2 regions of the Stenotrophomonas sp. YJH_SMC_46 genome follow, and region 1 is predicted to be linked to the other one. Evidence: riboswitches for the same ligand, from Rfam matches in the RefSeq annotation. Region 1 holds a riboswitch; the other holds the start of a gene.
The links. A riboswitch is a leader RNA that binds a small molecule or an ion and turns the genes downstream of it on or off. The one in region 1 is predicted to bind thiamine pyrophosphate.
Positions count from the first base shown of each region.

Region 2: it holds a riboswitch for thiamine pyrophosphate, as region 1 does, so the genes downstream of both, thiC (phosphomethylpyrimidine synthase ThiC) here and AC5P8C_RS16740 (TonB-dependent receptor) in region 1, are expected to answer to the same signal.

Region 1 is NZ_JCAFTO010000005.1:226,218-231,681, forward strand. It holds gene pnuC (nicotinamide riboside transporter PnuC) at 1-72, opposite strand, end outside; gene AC5P8C_RS16740 (TonB-dependent receptor) at 81-2,270, opposite strand; TPP riboswitch at 2,341-2,436, opposite strand; gene AC5P8C_RS16745 (phosphotransferase enzyme family protein) at 2,480-3,604, opposite strand; gene AC5P8C_RS16750 (glycine zipper 2TM domain-containing protein) at 3,733-4,140, opposite strand; gene AC5P8C_RS16755 (peptidoglycan-binding protein) at 4,386-5,464, opposite strand, start outside.
Region 2 is NZ_JCAFTO010000002.1:713,435-718,898, reverse strand. It holds gene AC5P8C_RS08275 (winged helix-turn-helix domain-containing protein) at 1-718, opposite strand, end outside; gene AC5P8C_RS08270 (ion channel) at 978-1,649, opposite strand; gene thiC (phosphomethylpyrimidine synthase ThiC) at 1,743-3,587, opposite strand; TPP riboswitch at 3,670-3,770, opposite strand; gene AC5P8C_RS08260 (BCCT family transporter) at 4,016-5,464, shown strand, end outside.

The DNA of each region.
Region 1 (5,464 bases):
TGCAGACAACCGGCGGCGGGCCATCAGCCAGACGCCGAGGACGCTGCACAGCGCGGCGGTCCACTCGAGCATCACGCCGCTCACAGCGCGAACGTCACCGACAGGCGGGCCTGTCGCGGTGCGCCGGGGAACAGGTAGTAGTCACCGCCGCTGCTGCCGGTATCGCGCCAGTAGAAGCGGTTGAACACGTTGTCCACCGACAGGTTCCAGGTCACCGCACGCTCGTGCAGGCGATGCTGGAAGCGCAGACCAGCGTCGAACACCGAGTAGTCCGGTGCGCGCACGCCGCCGTCGGCACGTGCGACGTTGGCACCGGCATAACGCCAGCCGCCAGTGACATCCAGGCCCTGCACGAACGGCAGCGCATAGGCCACGTGCACGCTGGCCCGCACCTTCGGCACGTTCACCAGCTGATGGCCTTCATAGGTGGGCGTGCCGGTATCGCGAGCCCGCGCCTGCAGCACGCTGGCGCTGGCGACGATCTGCAGCGCGTCGGTCAGCTGCCCGTTGGCGGTCAGCTCCAGGCCGGTGTGGGTCTGGGTGCCTTCCTCGACGAAGGTGTAGCCCACGTCGCTGTTGTCCGGCCTGGCGTACTGGTACGGCTGCGAGATGCGGAACACCGCTGCACCCAGGGTCAGTGCTTCGACCGGCACGTACTTCACGCCCACTTCCAGCTGCCGCGACTGCACCGACGGCAGGAAGGTGTCGGCGTTGCTGGTCCAGAACGGCGCTTCCTGGCCCAACGAAATGCCGCGCACGTAGCTGGCATAGGCATTGAGCTGGTCGGTGGCCTTCCACACCACGGCGGTCTGCGGCAGGAAGCGCGACAGGCGGCTGTGCCGCTGCGGGGTGCCGCGCTTGTCGTAGGCGCGCTCGTCGAGGCGCACGAAGCGGCCACCGGCCAGCCACTGCCAGTCGTCACCGAAGCTGATCCGGTCCAGCGCGAAGAAGGCGGTCTGGCGGCTGTCCAGGCGACGTGCGGACGGGCCGGGCATCTTCGGCGACGGCTCGAACACCGGCACCGGTGCCTCGTGGATGTTGGTGGTGCCGACGTACTCGTTGACGCTCGGGCGCCTGTCCACGGTGCGGCGGAAGTAGTCGGCGCCGAGGGTCAGCTCATGGCCGACGCTGCCGGTCTCGAAACGGCCACGCAGCTCGGCACGGGCCTGCTGGTTGCGGCGGGTATCGTCCGGGCTGCGGTAGTCGTAGACGTCGTAGTCGCCGTTGGGCGCGAAGTAGTTGCCCGGCACGCTGCCATCGGCGCATTGCACGGCGTAGTAGCAACCGTAGGCGAAGGCGACGTTGTCATCGATCACCGACCGGCTGTGGCCGACCGACACGCGGGACTGCCAGGCGTCGTTGAAATCGTAGGTGTGCAGCGCGGTGATGTTGGTGCTGGCAATATCCACCGGGCGCTGCCACGGCTGGTAGCCGAGCAGGTGCTCGCGGTCGACACCGCGCGGCAGGTCACGCGCGCCCAGCAGCTGGTAGCCGGACACCGAACGTTGCGAACTGGTCTGGTAATTGGCGTCCACCTCCAGCTTGCCGCGTTCGCCGATCAGCCAGTCGGCCGCGAGCGAGTAGAAATTGCGGCGGCCATCGGCGTGCTCGACATAGGAATTGCTGGAATCCCACGCGGCATTCAGGCGCAGGCCGAAGCGCGGGGTGATCCAGTGGCCGACATCGACGGCGACGTAGCGCGAGCCTTCCGAATCGGTGCCGAGCGTGGCGGTGCGCACTTCGGCCGGGCGCTTGCCGATGTAGTTGATGATGCCACCCGGTGCCATCACGCCTGCGGCCAGGCCGGCTTCACCCTTGAGGATCTCAACCGACTGCACGTTCTCCAGCGCCAGGCGCTGTTCGCCGGCGATGGACAGGCCGTTGAAGCGGTAGCCGGTGGCGGCGTCCAGCGCGAAGCCACGGATGGCGATGTTCTGGTAGTAGCCCACAGGTGCATACGCATCACCCAGCGAGGCATCGTTGCTGGCCAGCTCGGACAGCGAACGCACCTGGCGGCGATCGAGGTAGTCGCGCTCGAGCACGTTCACCGAGGCCGGCGTGTCCTTCCAGCTGCCGCCACCGAAGGCGTTCACGCGCGAGGTATCGGCCTTCGGTTTGCCGGCCTGCACGCGTACCGCTGCCAGTTCGGTGGGCGAGCGCTCGGCGCCGGTGGCAGCCGCATCGGGGGACGCCTCGGCCTCGCTGGCGTGCAGCGGCAGCGCGGCGCAGAGGGCGAGGGAGAGCAGGGTGGGGCGAAGGCAGCGGTTCATTCGATTCGTCTTCGGACAACAAGGGAGACGAAGCGACGGCGCGCAGGTGCACCGGCCCATGACGGGGGTGTGGCTGCGGCTCAAAGCTCCCTACGCCGGTGCAAACCGGATCAGGTTCCAAGGGACTCTCTCAGCCTGGCAGATCCAGGCACCCCCGCTTCAGGTGACCATTTCACTACAAATGGTACGGATTTGCGAGCCGGTGCCCTTCAGGCTGCCGCGTGCAGCGCCTGCAGCAGTGCCTGTCCCGGCGCGCTGTGGAACCACGCCGGGTGCCCCAGCATGAAGGGCCGCCACGCTACATCGGCATTCGCGGTCGAGCCGGTGACACCTTCGAAGTACTCCACTTCGGACAGTGCGAAGTCGAAATGGACCATCGGCAGCAGGTCGGCCAGCAGGTGCACGCGTGCCGCCGACAGCGGCAGTACCTGGCGGTAGCCGTCGAGCAGGGCCAGCGCGATATCGATGCGCACCGCCTCCATGCCGCGCTCCAGCTCCAGCCACGCCACCGCGTTGCGCTCGATCGCGGTGGCGAGGTCGAACAGTGCGCTGGTGGGCGAGGCCAGGCCGAAATCCAGCACGGTGCTGATCTGCCCATCGCGCCACAGCAGGTTGGAAACATGCCAGTCGTTGTGGGCCCACAGCCGCGGCTCGTCGCGCAGGCGCTTGGCCAGGCCGGCATGCCACGGCAACACGTCACGCTGCAGCTGCGCTTCCCACTGAATGCGCGCGAGATAGCGGGCCAGCCCGGGGCGCTCGTGCAGTCCTGCCTTGATGGCCGCGACCGGATCGTCGCTGCGGATCAGATCATCGCGCGCGACCAGCACATGGGTACTGCGCTGGGGCGCGTGGTAGCTGGCGGCGGCACGGTGCAGCTGCGCGAGTGCGCGCCCGGCTTCGCGGGCCTGTGCAACGTCGGTCAGCAGCGACCACGATACGGCATTACGGTACAGATCCTCGCCGACGCCAACCGCATGCAGCTCGAAGGTCCATTCGCCATGCTCGACGGCGCTGTGGCCATCGGCCGCTGGCAGCACCTGCACCACCGGCACGCCCGCTGCGGCGAGATGGGCGATGAAGTGGTGTTCTTCTTCCAGGCAGGCCGCACTGCGCACGCTGTGGTGGTGGCGCTTGATGAACAGCGCGCCGTCCACGCCGTCGACGATGGCGGCGGCCGACAGCGGTCGGGGGCTGTGCCAGCGCGGTTGGCTGTGCTCGCCCAGCTGCGGGTAACGCTGGCGCAGCCACGCGATGTCCGCCGCGCTGATCGGTGGCCAGTCGGCAGCGACCTCGTCGTTGTTGAGGCCCTGCACGCGGTGGGAAGAAGAATTCATGCCGCAGCCCCGGTGGGGAAAGTCACATCCAAGGCTGCGCATTCAACGCCATGCACGCGGCCAACGCAAACGGGCGGGTCGTCGACCCGCCCGTCCGTGCATCAGCTGCGGTGATGCCGCCGCGCGGCCTACCAGCCGCGATGGCGGCCGCGGTCGTGGTAGTAGCGGTTGTCGTAGTAGCGCTCGCGCTGCCAGCGACGGTCGTCACCGCGGTCGTAGTAGCCGCTGCGGTAGTAGCCACGGTCGTAACGGCGATCGTAGCGGTCGTCGTAACGGCGATTGTCGTAGTAACGACGGTCGCGGCGGTCGGAGGTGGTCAGGTTGCCGATCGCGCCGCCGGCCACGGCGCCGCCCACGGTGGCGGCAGGATCACCGTTGGAGAGCAGGTTGCCGGCCACGCCACCGACCACGGCGCCGACCAGGGTGCGCTTGTCCTTCCTCGACATCGCGCTGGCATCGCTGACCACGGCGACACCGGCCACCAGTGCCAGAGCCATCGCCAGACCACGGAAGCTGAGTGTGGAAGTACTGAGCATGTTCGTTCTCCTGTGAGGTGCATGCCACACTGGGCAGGGAGGGCGCGGGCGCCCCGGCTGCCGTGGTGTCCACGCTGGCGTTCCAACATTGCCGGAACATTGCCTGGTCCACCGTGCGGCTTGCGCATTCATCTAGCGGCAGGCGGCATGAAGCAAGGCTGAAAGCGGCCTCGGCCGCTCAGCTGGCAGAAAGGGAAAAGGCCACGCGGACGTGGCCCTCCCTTCTCTCCCAAGGCGCTGCGGGCTTAGACGCCCATCGCCTTCTGTGCCTGCCGGGCCTGCTCCTGCTGGGCATCCTGCTGCTGGTGCAGCACGTTTGGGGCGCCCTGCACGGCACCACTGCTGAGCGCCAGGCTCTGCTCGCTGGCGGCACGGGTCTCCACCGCCACGCGGCTGGCCGCCGGGTCACCGATCGTGCCCTGCACGGCGAACAGGCGCTCACCGTTCGGGCTCGGCACCACCGTGTCGATGCGTTGCAGGCCGGCGGCATGCGCCTCCTTGGTCAGGGCCGCGGCGGTGCTTTCCAGCGCGTGGCGATCCTTGAAGGTACCTGCCGGCAGCCGCTCCAGGCCTTCGGTGGCCTGCAGGTACATCGGATTGCGTGGGTGCCGCTCGTCGTTCAGCAAGGGCCGTTCGCGTGCTTCCTTGATCGCTTCCAGCGTCTTCGGACCGACGATGCCGTCGACGACCAGGCCGTTGTCCTTCTGCAGCTGGCGCACTGCCGCGTCGGTGTTGCGGCCGAAGCGGCCATCCTCGACCAGTGGCTTGCCGTCGGCGCCGACGTAGCCCAGGTGGCCCAGCTGCTCCTGCACCTTGCGCACGCCCTCGCTGTGTGCGCCCTGCTTGTACAGTTCGGCGTGCGGCGTGGCGGCCGCCTTGTGCTCGGCGTTGGCCTTGCCCTGGGTCTGCTCGTGCGATTGGGTGCGGTTTTCCAGCAGGTCACGGGCCTTGGACAATGGATCGGACGCGAACAGCTTCCAGTGCGGGTGGTCCTTCACCTGCTTGAGGTAGTCCTCCACCGGCATGGTGTGCACGCCCTTGCTGCCGGTGGACTGGCTGATCAGCAGCCTGTCGGTGTTCGGGTCGCGCACCACCATCACGATGTGGTCGATGCCGTTCCAGTGTTCATGGCGGGTCCTGGCCGTATCCAGGCCGATGATCATGCCTTCCTTCAGCGCACCGGGCTTGAGGATCGCGTCGCGGTCAAGCAGCACGCCGGACTGGTCGAATGCCTTGCGCACGATGCCGCCGGAACCCAGGTTGCCCAGGTCGATGCGATCGGCCTTGCTGAACACCGCATGCCCGGCCTTCTGGTTGATCTCGT
Region 2 (5,464 bases), on a different contig from region 1:
TGGCCCCTTCGTAGGCCACCTGGGAACCGTCGGGCGAAAGTGTTGGATACGTCTCAAAACCACTGGTCGCGGTGATCAGCCGGTAAGGCCGCTGCGGGCTGCCGATCACGCGAACGCCGTTCTCCACGGCCGCATCAACCGGTGAACTGGCTTCCGGCGGCTGCCGCAACAGCAGCATCGTCAGCACGATCACCGTGCCAAGCATCAATATGCCGATTGCCAACAGTACCTGGCGCCGGACCCGTCGCCACGCCCGGCGAAGCCCCGGCACCGGCACCGTACCGACCGCGGCCCTGCCACCGGCGTCCGCGGGCGGCAACGGAAGATCGGCCAGCTCGCCGCTGTCCACGGCAGCCTCAGGCGCCTCCAGCACCTGCACCGGCACCAGCAACCGATAACCGCTCTTGGCGATGGTCTCGATATAGGTCTGGCCGTTGTCGTCGTCGTTGGCGAATGCCTTGCGCAGCTGCGTGACGGCCTGGGTCAGCACGTCATTGGTGGGCAGCGTGTCGGGCCACACTTCGGCAAACAGCTCCTCGCGGGTGACCACGCGGCCGGGCTGCCGCAGCAGAACGCGCAGCACACCCAGCGCTTTCGGCGTCAGCCGGCGCGGACGACGCGCACCTTCAACTTCGACCTCTCGCGAGGACAAAGTGACGACGCATTCGCCAACCTGGATACGGTCAGCCTCGGGCGGCTGGATTTCGCTGCTGTTCATTTTCCGGGATACAGTAGGGACGGGCCTGGGCAGGTTTCACCAGCAATACCGCCCCCAACCGGGGACAACAAAAAGCCAGATTCCGCACACAGCATCGGCGCATACCGCAAAAACAATGAAGCGGGCGAATACTAGCCTATGCGGGTTACCTCGCCTATCGCGTGGTCGACATCCAGGCTCTCTCTCGCCGACGCATTCACATAATTTGCTGCACCATTCGCGCCCTGCGGGGCGCGGAATTTTTATCTGGCGTTCATTTTCACACGCGCCGCAGCATGGTCAATCCGACCAGTCGCGAAACCACCAAAGCCACGTACATCACGCCTGAAAACTGCTCCAGCATGACCAGGGCACGCGCCTGCGGATGCAGGGGTACTACGTCGCTCAAGCCAACACCCGAGAGCAAACTGAAGCTCAGATAAAGCAGTTCCATCCAGGTGCGCTGTGCACCGCCGCCGGAGCCCTGGAAACTGCCCGGATACCATTGTTGGCACACGGCAAAAGCAAATGCGAAGGCCCAGGCCAGCAGCGTGAATGTGGCGCCTGCGGCGAACAGTTCATCGCGGGTGACTTTATGGTCCTGGAGCATGTAGGCAATGAGCGCACCGGCCGTATAGAAGTACAGCAGGCTCTCCAGCAGTTGCGCGGTGGTCAGCAGCGCAGTGCGGTCCAGCAGTGCACCGGCCAGCGAGAACACCACCGAGGGAATGGCCAGCAGCAGTGCCAGCCAGGTGCCCAGCGGGCTGCGTTGCACCACCCACAACGCCAGGCCCAGTACCGCCATGCCGAACATGCCCAGCGCCGCGCGGCCCGCAGCGGTGTCATCCAGCGCGGGGTACAGCAGCACCGCGATCAGCTGGGCGCCCAACAGCCAGGCCGAAGGATGACGGCGGGCAATGGCCAGCCAACGGGTGGTGATGGCAACAGGCATGGCGTCCTTTCCCCAGGGAGATGGGCGGAGGATAGCCGGGAGCGGCGTGATGAGCGGTAGTGCCGGCCGCTGGCCGGCACCCCCGCTTCCGCGTCACCCCTGGCGATAGACCTCGGCACCGGCCGCGCGGAACTCCGCCGACTTCTCCTTCATGCCGGCTTCGGCGTAGTCACGCACATCCTGGGTGATCTTCATCGAACAGAAGTGCGGGCCGCACATCGAGCAGAAGTGGGCCAGCTTGTGCGCATCCTTCGGCAGCGTCTCGTCATGGAATTCCTTGGCCTTCTCCGGATCCAGGCCAAGATGGAACTGGTCTTCCCAGCGGAACTCGAAGCGCGCCTTGCTCAGCGCGTTGTCGCGCACCTGCGCGCCCGGATGGCCCTTGGCCAGGTCGGCCGCATGCGCGGCAATGCGATAGGCCATGATGCCGTCGCGCACGTCCTGGCGATTGGGCAGGCCGAGGTGCTCCTTCGGCGTCACGTAGCAGAGCATCGCCGTGCCGAACCAGCCGATCATCGCCGCACCGATCGCGCTGGTGATGTGGTCGTAGCCCGGCGCGATGTCGGTGGTCAGCGGGCCCAGCGTATAGAACGGTGCTTCGCCACACTCGCGCAGCTGCTTGTCCATGTTTTCCTTGATCAGCTGCATCGGCACGTGGCCGGGGCCTTCGATCATGGTCTGCACATCGTGTTTCCAGGCGATCTTCGTCAGCTCGCCCAGTGTTTCCAGCTCACCGAACTGCGCGGCGTCGTTGGCATCGGCGATGCAGCCCGGGCGCAGGCCGTCACCCAGCGAGAAGGTCACGTCGTACGCCTTCATGATCTCGCAGATGTCTTCGAAGTGCGTGTAGAGAAAATTCTCCTTGTGGTGCGCCAGGCACCACTTGGCCATGATCGAGCCACCACGGCTGACAATGCCGGTCACGCGCTTGGCGGTGAGTGGCACGTAGCGCAGCAGCACGCCAGCGTGGATGGTGAAGTAGTCCACGCCCTGCTCGGCCTGCTCGATCAGCGTGTCACGGAAGATTTCCCAGGTAAGTGCTTCGGCACGGCCGTCGACCTTCTCCAGTGCCTGGTAGATCGGCACGGTACCGATCGCCACCGGCGAGTTGCGGATGATCCACTCGCGGGTCTCATGGATGTGCTTGCCGGTGGACAGGTCCATCACCGTATCACCGCCCCAGCGGATCGCCCACACCAGTTTCTCCACTTCCTCGGCAATGCCCGAGGACACTGCGCTGTTGCCGATGTTGGCGTTGATCTTGGTCAGGAAGTTGCGGCCGATGATCATCGGCTCGCTTTCCGGGTGGTTGATGTTGTTGGGCAGCACCGCGCGGCCGCGTGCGATCTCGTCGCGCACGAATTCGGGTGTGATCACCTTCTGGATTGAAGCACCGAACGACTCGCCCGGGTGCTGCTGCAGCAGGCCGGCATCGCGGACCGCGTCGAGCCGCTGGTTCTCGCGGATGGCGACGAACTCCATTTCCGGCGTGATGATGCCGCGCCGCGCATAGTGCATCTGGGTGACGTTCGCGCCGGCTCGCGCACGGCGTGGCAGGCTGCGCGCAGGAAATCGCACCGCATCGAGCTTCGGGTCATGCTCGCGGTCGCGGCCGAACGAAGAACTCAGTCCTTCGAGCTGTTCGGTATCGCCGCGTTCCTCCACCCAGCCGCGGCGCAGCGCCGGCAGGCCTGCGGACAGATCGATGCGTACGCCAGTATCAGTGTAGGGGCCGGACGTGTCGTAGACCGTGACCGGCGCATTCTCTTCGCCGCCGAACAGGGTCGGCGTGCGGGCCAGCGCGATCTCGCGCATCGGCACCAGCAGATCCGGGCGCGAGCCGGCCACGTGTATCTTGCGCGATCCGGGAATGGGCCGGGTCACGGATTCGGAGAGTTGCTGGGCCTGTTGCTGCAGGGCGGAGAGCTGTGCGTTCATCGGGCATCGTCCAGGAAGGTCAGGGACGAAGCGGCGGCGCACTGCTGCCGCTCCCGGACGGTCCTTGGGCGGAATCCGGGCACGGCTGCACTGCAAAGCTTCCCTACGCCGGTATGAGCCGGATCAGGTTCCAAGGGACTGTCTCAACCGTGGCCACATGGCCCGGTACCCCCGCTTCTTGGTGTGCATTAGAGCATAGAACGTGCTGTAGCCCATGGCTGTTCCATCCACGCACGGCGTGGATCCGCTGTTTCTGTATTAACAGAACCGTGACATCGCATTCAGTAACGTGCACGCGCATCGTGCCGCTGCGGCCGGTGTTTCCTCGCCGCCTTCGCGGCCCCTGCCCGGTCTGTGCTGCATGTCGCCGGCCCCTCGCAGCAAGCTCTGCTCGCTCCCCTCAATCCCTTGATCGGAGAAGCCCCTTCATGGTGTTTCGCGTTTCCATTGCACTGGTTCTGCTGCTGGTGCTGCTCGCCGGTGTTGCACCCGGTCCCTTCAACACCGTGGTCCAGTCGATGCTGGCCGAGGTCATCCGCAGTGTCGGCTGGCTGTACCTGCTGGTCGTGTTCCTGGCGCTGGTGTTCCTGATGTACCTGGCCTTCGGCCGCTTCGGCAACCTGCGCATCGGTGGCGAAGATGCCGAGCCCGAGTTCTCGCGTGCCAGCTGGATGTCGATGCTGTTCGCTGCCGGCATGGGCATCGGCCTGGTGTTCTGGGGCGCCGCCGAGCCCATTTCGCACTTCAGCAAGCCACCGGAGGGGCTGGCGCCCGAAAGCATGGACGCCGCGCGCGCCGCCATGCGCTATGCGTTCTTCCATTGGGGCCTGCACCCGTGGGCGATCTACGCGCTGATCGGCCTGGCCATGGCCTGGTTCCAGTTCAACCGCAACGGCCGTGGCCAGATCAGCGATATGTTGCAACCGATCATCGGCCGTCACCATCGTGGCTGGATCGGGCATATGGTCAACATCTCCGCGGTCGTCGCCACCGCGGTTGGCGTGGCTACAGCACTGGGCTTCGGCACGGTACAGATCGCGGCCGGCGTGGAACGCGTGTTCGGCGTGCAGGCGGGCGTGCCGCTGCAGCTGACCATCATCGCAGTGGCTTTCGTACTGTACATGGCGTCCACGCTCAGCGGCGTCGGCCGCGGCATGAAATGGCTGTCCAACTTCAACCTTGCATTGGCTGCACTGCTGCTCGCGCTGGTGCTGGTACTCGGCCCGACTGGCGCGATCTTCAACACCTTCACGACGACGTTGGGCTCCTATCTCAATCAGCTGGTGACGATGAGCCTGCGCATGTCACCGTTCTCGTCCAGCACCTGGGTCGCGGACTGGACGATCTTCTACTGGGCCTGGTGGATCTCCTGGGCACCGTTCGTGGGTTCGTTCATCGCGCGCATCTCGCGCGGGCGCAGCGTGCGCGAGTTCGTGATCGGCGTGGTGCTGGCACCGACGCTGCTGGGCTTCTTCTGGTTCTCGGTGTTCGGTGGCACCGCGATCTGGATGCAGATCTTCGGCCAGGCCGACCTGCTGCAGGCACTGGGCAACGGCTATGAAACGGTGCTGTTCACCATGTTCGACAGCATGCCGCTGCCGTTGCTGCTGTCGTGCATTGCGCTGGTGCTACTGATGATCTTCTTCGTGACCTCGGCTGATTCTGCGGTACTTGTGCTGGCCAGCATGTCCACGGACGACGCGGGCGAGCCATTGCGCAAGCACAAAGTGGCGTGGGGTGTCGGCATTGCGCTCGTGGCGGGTTCCTTGCTGTTGGCAGGGGGACTGGAGGCGCTGCAGGGCATGATCACCATCGCTGCGCTGCCGTTCGCGCTGCTGATGCTTCTTGTGATGGTGTCCCTGTACCGGGTGCTGGAC